One region of the Nonomuraea longicatena genome, then DNA from elsewhere that is predicted to be linked to it. Evidence: riboswitches for the same ligand, from Rfam matches in the RefSeq annotation. Region 1 holds a riboswitch; each other region holds the start of a gene.

The links. Region 1 has a riboswitch for thiamine pyrophosphate ahead of ABD120_RS18120 (FAD-dependent oxidoreductase). Riboswitches for the same ligand answer to the same signal wherever they lie in the genome.
Region 2: it holds a riboswitch for thiamine pyrophosphate, as region 1 does, so the genes downstream of both, ABD120_RS37595 (purine-cytosine permease family protein) here and ABD120_RS18120 (FAD-dependent oxidoreductase) in region 1, are expected to answer to the same signal.
Region 3: it holds a riboswitch for thiamine pyrophosphate, as region 1 does, so the genes downstream of both, thiC (phosphomethylpyrimidine synthase ThiC) here and ABD120_RS18120 (FAD-dependent oxidoreductase) in region 1, are expected to answer to the same signal.
Region 4: it holds a riboswitch for thiamine pyrophosphate, as region 1 does, so the genes downstream of both, tenA (thiaminase II) here and ABD120_RS18120 (FAD-dependent oxidoreductase) in region 1, are expected to answer to the same signal.

What each region holds. Positions count from the first base shown of each region.
Region 1 covers NZ_BAAAHQ010000017.1:72,800-77,003, forward strand. Annotated here, with positions in the region: gene ABD120_RS18110 (Rv2175c family DNA-binding protein) at 1-236, opposite strand, end outside; gene ABD120_RS18115 (NAD(P)/FAD-dependent oxidoreductase) at 267-1,424, opposite strand; TPP riboswitch at 1,628-1,744, shown strand; gene ABD120_RS18120 (FAD-dependent oxidoreductase) at 1,734-3,062, shown strand; gene thiS (sulfur carrier protein ThiS) at 3,120-3,320, shown strand; gene ABD120_RS18130 (thiazole synthase) at 3,313-4,068, shown strand.
Region 2 covers NZ_BAAAHQ010000056.1:74,125-78,328, reverse strand. Annotated here, with positions in the region: gene ABD120_RS37620 (Fpg/Nei family DNA glycosylase) at 1-438, shown strand, start outside; gene ABD120_RS37615 (rhodanese-like domain-containing protein) at 444-767, opposite strand; gene ABD120_RS37610 (hypothetical protein) at 945-1,406, shown strand; gene ABD120_RS37600 (hypothetical protein) at 1,765-2,100, opposite strand; TPP riboswitch at 2,409-2,521, shown strand; gene ABD120_RS37595 (purine-cytosine permease family protein) at 2,514-3,878, shown strand; gene ABD120_RS37590 (methylated-DNA--[protein]-cysteine S-methyltransferase) at 3,820-4,204, opposite strand, start outside.
Region 3 covers NZ_BAAAHQ010000023.1:374,944-379,147, forward strand. Annotated here, with positions in the region: gene ABD120_RS22940 (VOC family protein) at 1-221, shown strand, start outside; gene thiC (phosphomethylpyrimidine synthase ThiC) at 376-2,112, opposite strand; TPP riboswitch at 2,108-2,221, opposite strand; gene pdhA (pyruvate dehydrogenase (acetyl-transferring) E1 component subunit alpha) at 2,551-3,612, shown strand; gene ABD120_RS22955 (class I SAM-dependent methyltransferase) at 3,641-4,204, shown strand, end outside.
Region 4 covers NZ_BAAAHQ010000004.1:270,773-274,976, reverse strand. Annotated here, with positions in the region: gene ABD120_RS06575 (S9 family peptidase) at 1-1,653, opposite strand, end outside; gene ABD120_RS06570 (hypothetical protein) at 1,701-2,144, opposite strand; TPP riboswitch at 2,379-2,474, shown strand; gene tenA (thiaminase II) at 2,462-3,133, shown strand; gene ABD120_RS06560 (DUF6221 family protein) at 3,203-3,793, opposite strand; gene ABD120_RS06555 (carboxylesterase/lipase family protein) at 3,868-4,204, shown strand, end outside.

The sequences.
Region 1 (4,204 bases):
TGCAGCACGTTGAGTGTGCCTGGCAGGCCCTTCATCACGTCGTTTCCGTCAAGGAAGACAGCGGGCACCTGGGGCCCGCCACTGCCTCGTCTCACGCCGAGGAGCTTGTGGTCCTTGAGGAGTTGCTTGGCCCGCCCGATGCTGAGCTCCAGGCGTGCGGCCACTTGGGGGAGAGTGAGCCACTCGTCTACGAGCTGCTCGGTCTCCCGGTCGATCTGTGCAACAGAAAGCGTCACGAAACCACAACTACCACATGCCGCGCTTGCTCAAACAACACAGTCCCGTAGGGCGACATCTGGATCTACCAGGCGATCCACGTCCAGAACGGCGTCTGCGGCGATGAGTCTACGGCCCTGGACGAGGTCGCGGGGACGGTCCACCGCCACCACGGCGACGATCCGGTCGGCGTCGTCGAGCCACACCGTGGACCAGCTCGTCCCCTCGCGCCGCACGGTCTTCGTGCCCGCCGGGTGGTACCCGGCGTACTGCACCATGTGGCCGAACTGCTCCGACCAGAAGTAGGGCACCGGGTCGTAGACGGCGTCCTCTCCGAGCAAGGTGGCGGCGGCGGTGTCCGGCGAGTTCAGCGCGGTGTCCCAGTGTTCGACGCGCAGGCGGGTGCCGTAGCGGCGCGACCACCAGTTGGCGCAGTCGCCGACGGCGACGACGCCGGGCATGGAGGCGCGCAGATGCTCGTCGGTGACGACGCCGTTGTGCAGGTCGAGGTCGGCGCCGGCGAGCCATTCCAGCGCGGGCCTGGCACCGATGCCGACGACCACGACGTGCGCTTGGACGAAGCCGCCGCCGACCAGGTCGACGCCGCCTTCGACGACCTCGCTGACCATGGTGTCGAGGCGCAGGTCGATGCCCTCGTACCAGGGGACGGTACGGGCGCCCAGCTCGGCGCCGAGCGCGTGGGTGAGCGGTGCGGAGGCCGCCTCGATCACGGTGACCTCGCAGCCGGCCCGGCGGGCCGCGGTCGCGACCTCGGCGCCGATCCAGCCCGCGCCGATGATCGCCACGTGGGCGCCGGACACCAGGCGGGCGCGCAGTTCGTGGGCGTCGTCGAGGGTACGGAGCACGTGCTGCTGCCCGTCACCGGGCAGGGTGATCGGCTCCGAGCCGGTGGCGATCACCAGCCCGTCGAAGGCCAGTTCGCCCTCGGTCGTCTCGACGATCCCTTCGCGCAGGCCCTTGGCGACGACGCCGGGGCGGAAGTCGACGTTCAGCGCGGCGAGGTCGGTGTCGACGAAGCTGGAGTCGCTGTCGCCGAGCAGCACCGCCTTGGACAGCGGCGGCCGGTCGTACGGCCGGTGCCGCTCCTGTCCCAGGAGCGTGATCCGGCCCTCGTAGCCCCTGCTGCGGAGCGCCTCGACGCTGCGGATTCCGCCGAGCCCCGCCCCCACCACAATCACATGATCCACAAAGCGACCCTATCCGTGTCCACGCCCAGCCGTGCTCTCGACTCCCTCGAAGGTACTCACCCGCCGCGCCCTGCCCCGACCGCCCCCTTGCTCTCCTGCCTTCGGCTGCTGTCCTGCCTTCGGCGGCGGCGGCCGGGCCCTCAGGCGGCGGCGAACAAAGGGGCATTTGGGAGTTGTGTGGAGAAAGGTCGTAGGCTGGGGGTCGTAAGACGCGCGGGAGTCCGGCCGATGACCGGGCTGAGAGGAAGGCGGGACGGGCCTTCGACCGCAAGACACCTGATCCGGATCATGCCGGCGAAGGGAGCGGACATGGACGTGATCGTCGGCGGCGGGGTCGTCGGGCTCAGCGTCGCCTGGCGCCTGGCCAGGGCGGGACGCGTCGTCACCGTCGTGGACCCGGCCCCGGCTTCCGGCGCCTCCCATGCGGCCGCCGGGATGCTGGCCCCCGTGAGCGAGGTCACCTACACCGAGGAGCCGCTGCTGCGGCTGGGCGCGGCCTCCCTCGCCCGCTGGCCCGCCTTCGCCGCGGAGCTCCGCGAGGACGCGGGGCTACCGGCCGGCGGCGGGGCCGGTGAAGGCGCCGGTGACGGGGCCCGTGGTGCGGGCGGTGATGGGGGCGGCGACAGGGGCGGCGATGGGGGCTCCGACGGCCTCGACTACCGCACCGACGGCACCCTCGACGTGGCGTTCGGCTCGGACGATCTCGCCGCGCTCGACGAGCTGGCGGGCTTCATGGACAAGCTGGGGTTGCGGGTCGAGCGGCTGACCGGCCGCGAGTGCCGCCGCCTGGAGCCGATGCTCGCGCCCTCGGTACGCGGCGGCCTGCTGGCCCCCGGCGACGCCTGGGTGGATCCGCGCCGTGTCACCTCCGCCCTGCTGGCCGCGCTGGAGCGCAGGGGCGTCCCGGTGGTCAGGGAGCGCGTGCTGGAACTCGTCCGTGACACCGGGACAGGCAGCGAGACCGGCACCAGGGCAGCAGCCGGAACAGGGACCGGAACAACGGCCAGGGCGGGCACTGGGACGGGCATCGAGACGGGCGCCGGGGGAACCGTTCGCGGCGTCCTGCTGGAGGACTCCGGCGTGCTCGCCGCTGAACGGGTGGTGCTGGCGGCCGGGGCCTGGAGCCGGGATCTCGCCGACGTGCCCGTCCGCCCGGTGAAGGGCCAGATCGTCCGGCTGCGCTCGCCCCGGCCGCTGCTGGGCAGGTGCGTGCGCGGCATGGTGCACGGGCAGCCCGTCTACCTGGTGCCGCGCGGCGACGGCGAACTCGTCGTCGGGGCGACGCAGGAGGAACTCGGCTTCGACACCCGCGTGACCGCGGGCGGGCTGTACGAGCTGCTGCGCGACGCCCGCGAGCTGGTGCCCGGCATCACCGAGCTGGAGGTGGGCGAGGTGAGCGCGGGGCTGCGCCCCGGGACGCCGGACAACCTGCCGCTGATCGGGCCGAGCGGCGTGCCCGGACTGGACCTCGCCACCGGGCACCACAGGGGCGGCGTCCTGCTGGCCCCGCTCACCGCCGCCCTGCTCCTCGGCGAGGAGGACGACCTCGCCTCGGTCTGCGACCCCCGCCGCCCGGCGACGGCCACCGTCCGAAGACCAGGGGCCCAGACGGAGGAGACCCGGAAAGAGGAGCCCTGAAAGGGGAGACGCGGAAAGAGGAGCCGGGGAAAAGGGAGACAGGGAAAGGGTGACAGCGTGAATGTGACGATCAACGGGGCCGCTCACGAGGTCCCGCAGGGGACGACGGTGGCGCAGGCCGTCCGGCGGCTGACCCCCGCCACCGCGGGCGTCGCGGTGGCGGTGAACGACGAGGTGGTCTCGCGCGGCTCGTGGGAGAGCACGCCGCTGGCCGACCGGGACCGGATCGAGGTTCTCACGGCGGTGCAAGGTGGATGAGCTGCTGCTCGGCGGCGAGAAGTTCTCCTCCCGCCTCATCATGGGCACCGGCGGGGCGCCTTCGCTGGAGGTGCTCGACCAGGCGCTGGCCGCCTCCGGCACCGAGCTGACCACCGTGGCCATGCGCCGGGTCGACCCGGCGGCGCGCGGGTCGGTGCTGGACGTGCTGCGCGAGCGCGGCATCAAGGTGCTGCCCAACACCGCCGGCTGTTTCACGGCGGGCGAGGCCGTGCTGACGGCCCGGCTGGCGCGCGAGGCGCTCGGCACGAACTGGGTCAAGCTGGAGGTCATCTCCGACGAGCGCACGCTGCTGCCCGATCCGATCGAGACCTTCGACGCGGCCGAGCGGCTGGTCGCCGAGGGCTTCGTGGTGCTGCCGTACATCGGCGACGACCCGGCGCTGGCCCGCCGCCTGGAGCAGGCGGGGTGCGCGGCGGTGATGCCGCTCGGCGCGCCGATCGGCTCCGGGCTCGGCATCAGGAACCCGCACAACATCGAGCTCATCGTCGAGGCCGCCGGGGTACCGGTGATCTTGGACGCGGGCATCGGCACGGCCAGCGACGCGGCCCTGGCGATGGAACTCGGCTGCGACGCGGTGCTGCTCGCGACGGCGGTCACGCGGGCCCGGCGGCCCGAGCTGATGGCCTCGGCGATGCGCGCGGCCGTCGAGGCGGGCCGGATGGCACGTACGGCGGGCCGCATCCCCCGCCGCCGCTACGCCGAGGCCAGCTCACCACCCGTGGGGTGACCTCCGGCGGTCCGGACCCTGGCACGGGCGGGCACGGGCGGGCACAGGCGGGCGCTGGTGGGCACGGGCGGGCGCTGGTGGGCACGGATGGACGCGGATAGACATGGTCAGGCGACTCCGGCGGGAAAACGACCGT
Region 2 (4,204 bases), on a different contig from region 1:
GCCGACACCTTCACCGTGGACGTGCTGCGCGGCATCGTCGGCGGCAACCGGTCGCAGATCAAGGGGCTCCTGCGCGACCAGAAGGTGATCGCGGGCATCGGCAACGCCTACTCGGACGAGGTGCTCCACGCGGCCCGGATGTCACCGTTCAAGATCGCCGCGACGCTGACCGACGACCAGGTCGCCGACCTGCACGCGGCCATCGTCGCCACGCTGGCGGAGGCCGTCGAGCGGGCGCGGGGCCTGGCGGCCAAGGATCTCAAGGCCGAGAAGAAGTCCGGCCTGCGTGTGCACAATCGCGCGGGGCAGCCCTGCGACGTGTGCGGCGACACGATCCGCGAGGTGTCCTTCGCCGACTCCGCGCTGCAGTACTGCCCGACCTGCCAGACCGGCGGCAAGCCGCTGGCCGACCGGCGGATGTCGAAGCTCCTGAGATAGCCCCGTCAGGCCACGAACGGGGGCTGCCCGGTCTCGCTCACCATCGGGCGCTTGGCGGCCTCCCAGGCGTACATGCCGCCGTCGATGTTGACCGCCTCGCGGCCCACGTGGTTGAGCCAGGCCGCGGCATGCGCGGACCGGCCGCCGACGCGGCACACGACGTACACGGCCTGTCCGGCGGGCACCTCCTCGACCCGCGCCTGCAGTTCGCCCATGGGGATGTGCACGGCCTGCGGCGCGTGCCCCGCCACCCACTCCTCCTGCTCGCGCACGTCCAGCAGGTAGCCGTCGTCAGGGACGTCTTTGGCCTCGATCTCAGGAACGGTCATTTCCCCATTCTCCCAGCACCGGGCACCTGAACCGCCCCCGCGAGGACCGGCGGGCTTCATTGCGTCGAGGTTCAGAGCGGGCGCGGTGTGCTCTCCGGGCCGATCGTGACGCGCGGCTTGAGTTCCGCTCGCGGAGGCTCCTTCGACCATGCGGATACCCGAAGAGAGAATGGCGTCGTGACCGATCTCTACGCGGTAAGGGTGCTGGCCGTCGCCCCGGCGCACCGCCGCATTCAACTGCGGGTAACCGCCTTCAACCCGGACGTCTGGCACTGGCCGCTGCCCGACAAGAGCTTCTTCCTCCGTGATCTGGAAGAGGACGGGACCGTACTGGACCTGCTTGACGACGAGGACGACGGAGTGGATCGCGACTTCGTCGAGAGTGTGGAGCGGACTGCGACGCGCAACTACCCCTTCACAGTGGCGGCCGAAGAGCGGCTGTCTGAAAGCGGCAGGGGATTTCCCCGGGAGAGCGAGGGGCCGTTCAACCAGATGTCCCCTGAATCCGCTGCGGCTTTCCTCCGATGCGAGGAGATGCGCGTCGGGGCGGATTACGACGTGGTGGTCACCGACTCACGGCTGATCGCGCATCTGAAAGCCGGCGATTGGTGGCGCACCGCCGCTTACCCCGGTATCTAGTGCGGTGACCACATTCGTTCACCGGCTCGGCGCGAGCCGTACGGCTCGCGCCGCGTGATGACCTGCTCCACTGTCGTAACGGCCCAATAGAGACCGACAGTTGGAAGAGCGCATGGCTGAGCCCGTCAGAGCCCGGCGATCAACCGACGCCGAAGGCCAGGCGCTGCAGATCCGGGTCCGCAGAGCTCTGATCATCATGGCGTCCGCCAGTGGCACCACCCCCGCCCGTCACCCCGACGTGCTGGCCGAGCAACGGCGAGAACGCACCCGGGTCCGCAGTGAGAAACAACGCCGATGGGGTCGCCCCCGGACCTGAGCCGCGTGATCAGCAAACCCAGTGAACGTTCGTGGTCACCGCCTAGCCGGAGAACCTCTTCGCGAGGTCGCGGGCCCATTGCGCGGCCTTGGCCGCCTGGTCGCCGGTGAAGGGCGTACCTGGCCACCGGCTCAGATGCTCCACCTGGTCGGCCCAGCTCAGGTGTTCCCGGTGGGCGTGTTCCCGGCAGGCGAGGCAGGTGACGCTTTCCGGGCGGGGAGAGGTCATCGCGTAGGGCACCTGGAGGCCGCAACCGGTGGTGACGACGCTCGGAGAGTCGGGCACGAGGCCCAACGTCAACACCATCGCGTTGCGGCCACCGGCGCTGGCCTGCATCACCTTCTGGTCGACGTGGATGTGCGGGTCGATCTCGCTCAATTGCGTCCGTACCTCCGTCCGAGTCGTCCAGGAATCAGACTAATGCGGTGACCAGTCAGGTTCACCGAGTGGTCAGGCTGCTCGTGGCTGACATTCGCTGTGGATGCGGGCTCGGGTCACGGGCCAGGCAGCCAGCCGGATTCCGCTCCAGCGGGTGAACGAGCACCCGGGCGTGGCAGGAGCCCTAGCCGGCGTGTCGCCGACCCGGCGAACGTGTCTGGCCACCGCACTAGACACCCAAGGGTGGCCGAATGTGGATGTATGGGGCATCATGGGGGCCGCGAGCCGGGGATGCCCGGATCTGAACATCAACTCGACGCGGGAGCTTGGGGCAACCAGGCTGAGAGGGCGACTACGGCTGTCGCCGACCGCATGAACCTGTCCGGGTAATGCCGGCGTAGGGAGTGTGCGCGATGACGCGTGTCGCCGACGATCCGCACCACGCGGAAGTCCCCCTGACCCTGGAGGGCGCCCCGCCCAAGACCCTGGGCGTCCTCGACCAGGGTGCGCTCTGGGCCAACCTCGCGGTCAGCCTGCTCGGTTTCTCCGGAGCGCTCCTCCTGCTCAACCCCCTCGGCGACGCCCCGCTGAGCCTGGCCGCCGCACTGACCGCGACGGTCGTCGGCAGCCTCATCGGCACCACGATGGTCGGCCTCGCCGCCATCCCCGGCACCCAGACCGGCCGGCCCGCGATGGTGCTGCTCAGAGGGCTGTTCGGCGCCAGGCTGTCGTACGTCCCCAGCGTCCTCAACATCATCCAGATGATCGGCTGGGGCGCGTTCGAGCTCTGGGTGATCTCCCAGGGCGCCATGGCCATCTTCGGTGACGCGGTGCCGTACGCGGTGTGGGTGGTCGCCGCCGGGGTCCTCACCGTCGCGATGACGATCTGGCCGCTGGGTGCGGTGCGGGTGTTGCGCAGGTACGTCACGATCGCGGTGATCGTCGCTCTCGTCTGGTACGCCGTGGACTTCCTGTCGAAGGCCCCGCCGCACACGGGCGGCGACTGGAGCGCCTTCGCCCCCGCCGTCGACTACGTGATCGCCCTGTCGGTGTCGTGGGTGCCGATCGCCGCCGACTTCGCCCGCCACTCGCGCTCCAGCCGCGCCGCCTTCACCGGCGTGGTGGGCGGCTACACGCTGGCCCAGGTCGCCTGCCTGGGCCTCGGCGTGTACGCGGTGGCCATGGCGGGCGCCGCGGCCGTGACGGCCGACGGCACGGCGGTGTTCGGGCCGTTCGTGGCCGCGCCGCTGGGCGCCCTGTTCTTCGCGGTGCTGGTGCTGCGGGAGACCGACCAGTCGTTCGCCAACGTGTACTCGACGACGGTCTCGCTGCAGAACCTGATGCCGCGCGTGGACCGGCGGGTGATCTCCGTGGTGATCGGCGTGGTGACGACGGCGATCGCGCTGGTCGTGGACGTGACCTCGTACGGCGCCTTCCTCGGCCTGATCGGCGCGGTGTTCGTGCCGATGTTCGCGGTGCTGGCGGTCGACTACTTCCTGCTGGGCGGCAGGACCCGCTGGAACACAGAGGAGGACGCCCCGGCCCGCTGGTCGATGCTGGTGCCGTGGGCGCTCGGCTTCGCCGCCTACTGGGTGACGACCGGTACGCCGACGGTGGAGGCGTGGGACCGGATCTGGCTGCCGCTGCGCGAGGCGGTCAGGCAGCCGTGGATGAACGGCGCCCTCGGCGCGGCGATCGTGGCCGTGGTCGTGACGCTGGCTATCGGCGGCCTGAGGCGCGGTTCTCGGGACGGTTCTCGGCGCGGTTCTCGACAGTGAGCAGCCGTTGCTTGGCGGCCGGCCCGCCGGCGTAGTCGCCGAGCCCGCCGTCGCTCTGCACGATGCGGTGGCAGGGCACGATCACGCAGACGGGGTTCTCGGCGAGCGCGTTGCCGACGGCCCGCATGGCGCGCGGCCGTCCGATGCGCTCGGCGATCTCGCCGTACGTCGTGGTCGTCGCGTACGGCACCGCCATCATCTTCTGCAGGACCGTCCGCGCGAACGGCGTGGCCAGCGCGAGGTCGACCGGCGTCGTGAACGTGCGCAGCCGGCCGGAGAAGTAGGCGTCGAGCTCGCGCCGCACCGGGTCGAGCCGGCTGGCGTCG
Region 3 (4,204 bases), on a different contig from region 1:
CCATCACCGACGACGAGCGTCGCGCGATCGCCGAGATGATGGCCAAGGGCAGCTTCGCCTGCGTGGTCCTGTCGACCGACGACCTCGACGGCGTGTTCACCCGCGTGCAGGACAAAGGGGGTGAGGTCGTTCAGGAGCCGACCGACCAGCCGTACGGTGTCCGCGACTGCGCCTTCCGCGACCCTGCGGGCAACCTCGTCCGCATCGACGAGGTGCGCTGAACCACCGCGATCACCGTCGGCACCTCGTCCCCAGCGGCCCACAGCGCTGCCCCGGCTTGACGTCGGTGGGGGCGCGAGCCGTGCGGTGCCGTACGAGCGGCTGCTGCCACCGGCCCGGACGGGTCCCCGGCGGACCCGCCGGAGACCCGCAGGGTCACCGGTCTTCGCCCACGACCGGCAGGTAGATGCGGCCGCCGGACGCGCCGAACTCGGCGGCCTTCTCACGCAGCCCCTCGGCCAGCGCGTCGGTGTCGTCCAGGCCGCGCTCGGCCGCGTACGCCCGCACATCCCGGGTGATCTTCATGGAGCAGAAGTGCGGGCCGCACATCGAGCAGAAATGCGCGGTCTTGGCGGGTGCGGCGGGCAGCGTGGCGTCATGGAAGGCCCGTGCCGTGTCCGGGTCGAGCGAGAGGTCGAACTGGTCCTCCCATCGGAAGTCGAACCGGGCGTCCGACAGCGCGTCGTCCCACGCCTGCGCGCCGGGGTGGCCCTTGGCCAGGTCGGCGGCGTGCGCGGCGATCTTGTAGGCGATCACTCCGGCCTTGACGTCGTCGCGGTCCGGCAGGCCCAGGTGCTCCTTGGGCGTGACGTAGCAGAGCATGGCGGTGCCGTACCAGCCGATCATCGCCGCGCCTATCGCCGAGGTGATGTGGTCGTAACCGGGCGCGATGTCGGTGGTCAGCGGCCCCAGCGTGTAGAACGGCGCGTCGTCGCACCACTCGCGCTGCAGGTCGACGTTCTCCTTGATCTTGTGCATGGGCACGTGCCCAGGGCCCTCGTTCATCACCTGGTTGTCGTGCTCGGCGGCGATCCGCGTCAACTCGCCCTGGGTGCGCAGTTCGGCGAACTGGGCCTCGTCGTTGGCGTCGGAGATCGAGCCCGGCCGCAGCCCGTCGCCGAGCGACCAGGTCACGTCGTAGGCGGCGAAGATCTCGCACAGCTCCCGGAAGTGGGTGTACAGGAAGTTCTCCCGGTGGTGTGCCAGGCACCAGGCCGCCATGATCGAACCGCCGCGTGACACGATGCCCGTACGGCGGCGCGCGGTCAGCGGCACGTACCTCAGCAGCACGCCGGCGTGCACCGTCATGTAATCCACGCCCTGCTCGGCCTGCTCGATCACGGTGTCGCGGAAGATCTCCCAGGTCAGCTCGGCCGGGTCGCCCCCGACCTTCTCCACCGCCTGGTAGAGCGGCACCGTCCCGACTGGGACGGGGGAGTTGCGCAGGATCCACTCGCGGGTGGTGTGGATGTCCCGCCCCGTCGACAGGTCCATGATCGTGTCGGCGCCCCAGCGGGTGGCCCAGGTCATCTTGGCCACCTCGTCCTCGATCGAGGAGGCCACCGCCGAGTTGCCGATGTTGGCGTTCACCTTCACCAGGAAGGCGCGCCCGATGACCATCGGCTCGATCTCCGGATGGTTGACGTTGGCGGGCAGCACTGCCCGGCCCGCCGCCAGTTCGGCCCGGACGACCTCCGGCGCGACCCCTTCGCGGAGCGCCGCGAACTCCATCTCGGGGGTGATCTCGCCGCGCCGCGCGTACGCCCGCTGCGTCACCGCCCCCGTGCCGTTCGCCCGGCGCGGCGGTCGCTCCGGGAATTCGGCGGCGTGCCGCAGCGGGTCGCCGGTGCGGCGGCCGTCGTCCTCCGGGCGTACGGCGCGGCCGGGGTAGGCGACGGTGTCGCCGCGCTCGGCTATCCAGGCCGCCCGCAGCGGGGGCAGGCCGCGCCGTACGTCGGCGTCGTGGTCCGGGTCGGTGTACGGACCCGAGGTGTCGTAAAGCACCACGGCCTCGCCCGTGCTGAGCGGCACCTCCCGCATCGGTACCCGGAGGTCCGAGCGCGATCCGTGCAGGTACGTCTTACGGGCAGGCGTCATCGCATTGTCGGTCATGACGACTCGATCTCTCCCTACGCCGGCATTACCCGGTCAGGTTCCAGCGGTCAGCGGCCGTCTCAGCCGCGATCTCAGCCCGGTTCGCCGGACCCCCGCGATCTTTTCGTCCCCGACCTTAACCCGTGCCGCCCCGCTTGGGATAGTCACCCGGCGAGCGGATCAGGAACGAGACGGGTACCCGATGGCACGGGCCGGGTGACGCTCACGGGCACCGTGCTCACCCGCCCCTGGACCGTCGGTCGCCGGCGGGCGGGTTCGACCGTAATCCGCATCAGGTGACTGGCACGATGGCCGCGCGGGCAGGATCACCTGGCACTACCTGGCCGGACAGGTCTACGATCTGCTCGCCGCCGACTCGGTGTGCGCCCTCTGAGGAGCTGTCAGGTCTCGGCGCACGACCTGGCCGGAGGTGACCGTGACTTGAGAGGAGGCCAGGTGGAGAACGAGGATTTCGTACAGTTGCTCACCCCGGACGGCGAGCGGATCTCCCACCCCGCCTACGACGTGAACCTGTCCAAGGGCCAGTATCGCGGGCTATATCGCGACATGGCGCTGGTACGCCGGATGGACCACGAGGCGTTCGCCCTGCAACGCCGAGGCGAACTGGGCCTGTGGATCCCCAGTCTGGGGCAGGAGGCGGCGCAGATCGGTTCGGGGCGCGCGCTCGCCCACGACGACCACGTCTTCCCGTCATACCGCGAGCACGGCGTGGCCTGGTGCCGGGGCCTGCCGCCGTTGTCGCTGATGGCGGTGATGCGCGGCACCACCAACGGCGGCTGGGACCCGCAGCGGGAGAGGTTCCACCTGTACACGATCGTGCTCGGCTCGCAGGCGCTGCACGCCGTCGGGTACGCGATGGGCATGCGCCTGGACAAGGAACCGTCGGCGGTGATCGCCTACTTCGGCGACGGCGCGGCCAGCCAGGGCGACGTCAGCGAGGCCCTCAACTTCGGCGCCGTCTTCCAGGCCCCCGTCGTCTTCTTCTGCCAGAACAACCAGTGGGCCATCTCCCACCCGGCGGCCAGGCAGACCGGCGCGCCGCTGTACCGGCGGGCGCAGGGGTTCGGCATGCCGGGCGTGCGGGTGGACGGCAACGACGTGCTGGCCTGCCTGGCGGTCACCCGGGCGGCGCTCGACCACGCCCGCTCCGGAGCGGGCCCGGTCTTCGTCGAGGCGCACACCTACCGGATGGGCCCCCACACCACCTCCGACGACCCGGCACGCTACCGGCCCTCCGCCGAGGTGGAGGAGTGGGGTCGCCGCGACCCGATCGACCGGCTGAAGCGGTTCCTGGAGGCCGAGGGGATGGCGGACGAGGCGTTCTTCGCCGAGGTCAGGCAGGAGGGCGACCGGCTGGCGGCCGAGTTGCGCGAGGGGGTGACCTCGATGCCCGACCCGCCGGTGACGAACCTGTTCGACCACGTCTACACGGGGGAGCACGCCCTGCTGGCCGAGGAACGCGCCTGGTACCAGGCATACCTGGAGCAGTTCGCCTGAGCCGGCCATCGACGGGGGAGATACCGGCATGAGCTGGCAGTGGGATGAGAGCCTTTTCGCCGGGGCGGCGGAGCACTACCTGCGGGGACGGCTTCCGTACGCCCCCGGCTTCGCGGAGACGATCGGCGCGGCGCTCGGCTTCGACGGCAGGGGACGGCTGCTCGACGTCGGCTGCGGTCCGGGGAACGTGACGCTCGCCCTCGCTCCGCTGGTCGAGGAGGCCGTCGGACTCGATCCGGACGGCGGCATGCTGGCGGAGGCCGCGCGTCACGCCGCCGACCGGGGCGTGACCGGCGTGCGCTGGGTGCGCGCCCGCGCCGAGGACCTCCCCGCCGGGCTGGGAGAGTTCCGCGCGGTGGTGTTCGCCTCCTCCTTCCACTGGATGGATCGGGACCGGGTGGCCGCGACCGTGCTGCGGATGCTGGTGCCGGGCGGCGCGTTCGTGCACGTGGCCGACCTGAAGGAGGCACCCGCCGCGCGGACGCCGCTGCCGGCGCCCGCTCCGCCGTACGGGCTGATCGGGGAACTGGTCCGCCGCTATCTCGGCCCGGTACGGCGCGCGGGGCAGGGTGTGATCGCCACCGGCTCGACC
Region 4 (4,204 bases), on a different contig from region 1:
CAGCGTGTTGGCCGGGTGCACGTTGTCGTCCAGCAGCCCGTGCACCAGCAGCAGCGGACGGCGCAGCGACCCGGCCTCCAGCAGGGTCGAGCAGCGCTCGTAGGCGTCCGGATGCTCGTCCGGGTGGCCGAGATCGCGTTCGCGCCAGAACGTGTGGTACATCCGCTGGTCGGTGACTCCCGCGCCGGCGACGCCCACGTGGAAGACGTCCGGACGGCGCAGCACCGCCAGCGTGGCCAGGAAACCGCCGAACGACCAGCCCCTGATCGCCACCCGGCTCAGGTCGAGCTCGGGGCGGAGCGCGGCGGCGGCCATGAGGCCCTCGACCTGGTCGTCCAGGACCGGGCCCGCGATGTCGTGGTGAACCGCCCGCTCCCACGCCGGACCCCTGCCCGGCGTGCCCCTGCCGTCGATCGCGAGCACCGCGAAGCCCTGCTCGGCGAACCATTGCGAGACGTAGTCCCACCAGTTCGGCCGGACGAGCACCTTGCGCAGACCCAGCCCCCCGTACGGCTCCAGCAGCACGGGCAGCGGGCCGCCGTCGTGCCCGCTGGGCAGGTAGAGGGCGGCGCGCAGTTCGCGGGGGCCGAGCCTGAGCAGTTCCCTGCGCAGCTCCAGGACGGGCCGCTCGACACGGGAGGGCGCCCGCCACGGGCTCTCGTACGGGCGCAGCCCTGCCGCCGGGTCGTAGATCCACCGGTGCTGTTCCGTGGGCTCGGCGGTGGCGCTGAAGACGACGCTCTCGCCGTCCACGGACAGGACCTCCTCCAGTTGGAGGCCGGGCGGGGTGACGGGGGCGCCGCCGTACACGAGCCTGCGGGTGTCGTCGTGGTCCTCCGCGGTCACCAGGACGCCTGCGGCCGTGCGGGCGGGCAGGCCGGGCACGAGGGTCACCCAGGCGGGGTCGCGCTGTTCGGACAGCACCCGGCTCGCCCCCGTGTCCGGATCGATGGCGAGGACCTGGAGCAGGCGCTGGTCGCGGGGCATCACGGCGGCGTAGGGCCCGGTGGCGTCCCAGCCAGCCGCCGTCACGTACTCCATGCCCCGGGTGTCCACAGGTGTGCGTGCGCCGTCCAGGTCGGTGATCCACAGGCTGACGTCGGCGTTGGCGGTCCCCGCCGCCGGGTACGGCACGGCGGTTCCCGGGCGGCTCGGGTCCGACAGGTCGGCCAGGTGCCTGCGCCCGACCTTCGCGGTGTCCACCCGGGCCACGAGCAGCCGCTCGCCGTCCGGCGACCACCAGAAACCCCGGTCGCGCTCCAGCGACTCCACGGCCACGTACTCGGCCAGCCCGAAAGTGACCTCTGGGCCGTCGGGGGCGGCCACCGGCCGATCACCGTCGTCACCGGTCACCCGCAGCGCGCCGTCGCACACGTACGCCACGCGGCGGCCCGTGGGATCGGGGTAGGGCCGCTCGGCAGGCTCTTCGGTGGGCAGACGGCGCGGCTCGCCGCCTGCGGTCACCGTCCACACTCGGCCGTCGCGGGCGAAGGCGGCGACGCCGCCGTCGAGGGTGTAGGAGCCGACGTCCCGCGCCACCTCCCGCTCACCCGACCACAGGCTGCCGTCGCGAAGGTAGAAGTCTCTGGTGACGGCGGTGGGAAGGCCGACGGTGAACCGGCGCGTGCGCTCGAACTGCTCAGGAAAGCTCATGAAACGCAGCATGGCCCGCCCCTCACGGGCACAGGCCATTGATCACATTATAGCGGGTTCCGCGACATCAGGCACCGTCGCATGGTCTTCACCCGGGTGCCCACGATCGGGCAGACCCGGACCTCTCGACCCTCCTCGTCGATGACCTTCCTGTGTCCCAGGGGCCGGTCCAGTGTGACGGACATGGGGACGCCCCCTCCATGGCCGAGGTGGAAACGCGGCCAGATCTCCTCCAGCCACTTCTCCAGCAACGTGCGCTCACGCGTCGGACAGATGTCGCGAAGTGTCGCTCGGACCCGCACGCTCATCTCAGACTCGGCCGCCTCCGCTTTCTCGGCCTTGAGGCATTCCTCAGAGGTCTCCAAGGTGAACGCGTGCAGGAGGAGGATTCGTCCTTCCACCTCGACCGTGTCGATCCGCGCGGCAAAGGGCGGTTCGATCGGCCGTGACTCCCTCATCCCGGTCACCACGGAGATCGCGATGGCCAGCACCAGGAGAAAGCAGAGGCGCCACGGGCTCAGGGGGTTCACGTCCGGAAGACGGCCTCCAGTGCTCATCGCCGCTGTAACCGCCCATCGCCTTGGCGAAAAGTGTGGACCGGTGCGTCCTGCCGTGATGCTCCCGATGCTCGGGTCAGCCTACGGGATCTTCCACCCGATGTCCGGCTTCTTCGCCCACACACCCGCCCCGACGGAGATAGACCGTAAATCGCATAATAGGGTTAGTAAACCGACGCGGGGTGCCTTGACCCAAGGCTGAGATCACACCCGTCGAACCTGATCTAGTTCGGACTAGCGAAGGGACAGTCGTGTTCACCGACGACGTCTGGGCGCACACCGCCAAGCTGCTGCGCGCCATCCACGAGCACCCGTTCAACGTGGCCCTCGGCGACGGGAGCCTCGACCGCGAGCGGTTCGCCTTCTACATCGTGCAGGACGCCCGCTACCTGGAGTCGTTCGCCAAGGCGCTGGCGACCGCCGCCGTGCGCGCCGACGACCCGGAGGAGGCCGCGTTCTGGGCGCGCAGCGCGCACGACGCCATCGCCGCCGAGCGCACCCTGCACGAGGGCTACATCGAGGAGTACGGCCTGACCGCCGCCGACCTGTCGGGCGTGCGGACCTCGCCGTCCGCGCTCGGCTATTCCTCCTGGCTGCAGGCGAACGCGCTGTCCGCACCGTACCCGGTGCTGGCCGCCGCCGTACTGCCGTGCTTCTGGGTGTACCAGGACGTCGGCGAGGCGCTGGTGTCGCGCAGCTCGGCCACCCACCCCTACCGGGCGTGGATCGCGACCTATGCCGACCCGGCCTTCGCCGAGGCCGTCGCGACCGCGCGGCGCATCACCGACCGGCTCGCGGACGCCGCCGACGAGCAGGTGCGCGCGGCTATGAAGGCCGCCTTCGTCCAGGCCACCGAGTACGAGTGGCTGTTCTGGGACAGCGCCTGGCGCCTGGAGGGCTGGCCCACGCGGCAGTGGGTGTGACCTGGCCGATGCCGGAATCAGGTTGAGCGGGCCGAACTCGACACGGGCCTTCCGGCGGGGCATCAGACTTCACGGCTCACGCGGCGATCGGCGACTCCAGAACAGCGACTTGTCGGCATACGCCGCGACAGACGCCACCGGTTCCGCGTAGGCGGCGGCAAGGGCGCGCAGGGCCTCCTCCAGGCCGTCGATCGCCCCAACCGTCGCATCGTCGGCCGCCTCGCCCTGCTCCCAGCGCTGCCGCAGGCCCTCGTACTGGGTGAGGATCCGCTCCTTGGCGGCGATGTCCGCCAGGACGCGGCCCGGGGAGTGCCGTGCGATGTGCACTGCGGCACCGACGTCCACCAGCGCAGCCTGGACCACCATGTGCCGAAGACGGCCCTGTGTGGCCCGCTTCGCGTACCAGTTGAGGCTGCGCAGCCGCGCCCGCCGCCGACCGTCCTTGCCCTCGCCGTCGAAACAGAAGTGGGCAAGCTCCCCTGACTCCTCCTGCAACGGCACCGGCTCGTCGGTGTCCTCGTAGTACCAGCACCAGTACTCGTCGGCCTCCTTGTGGCCCGACGGAGGCAGCTCGAAACCCGGGTGGGAGGCATCCGTCGCGACCTGCCGTTCCTCCGCCCACCGCGCTCGCAGGAACGCCACCAGCTCATCGGGCGTCATCGCCCCATCCTCCCAGCCTCGCCCGCAGGGCGGGACAGGGTAAACGTTGCCTGGGGCGGCATAGCATCGTCCGTATGGACGTGATCGCGGGGACCGCTTGCGGCAGGGTCAGGGGCACGGTCGAGGACGGCGTCGCGGTCTTCCTCGGCATACCCTACGCGGCGCCGCCGTTCGGTCCCCGCAGGTTCCGGGCGCCCGTACCCGCCGAACCGTGGACCGGACTGCGCGACGCCACCCGCTACGGCCCCACCGCCCCCAAGCCACCCTGTCCCCCGCCCCTCTCCCGGCTGCTGCCCGATCCGGACATCCCCGGCGACGACTGCCTCAACCTCAACGTGTGGACCCCGCAGTCCCGTGACGGACTGCTGCCCGTCATGGTGTGGATCCACGGCGGCTCGCTGCGCAACGGCT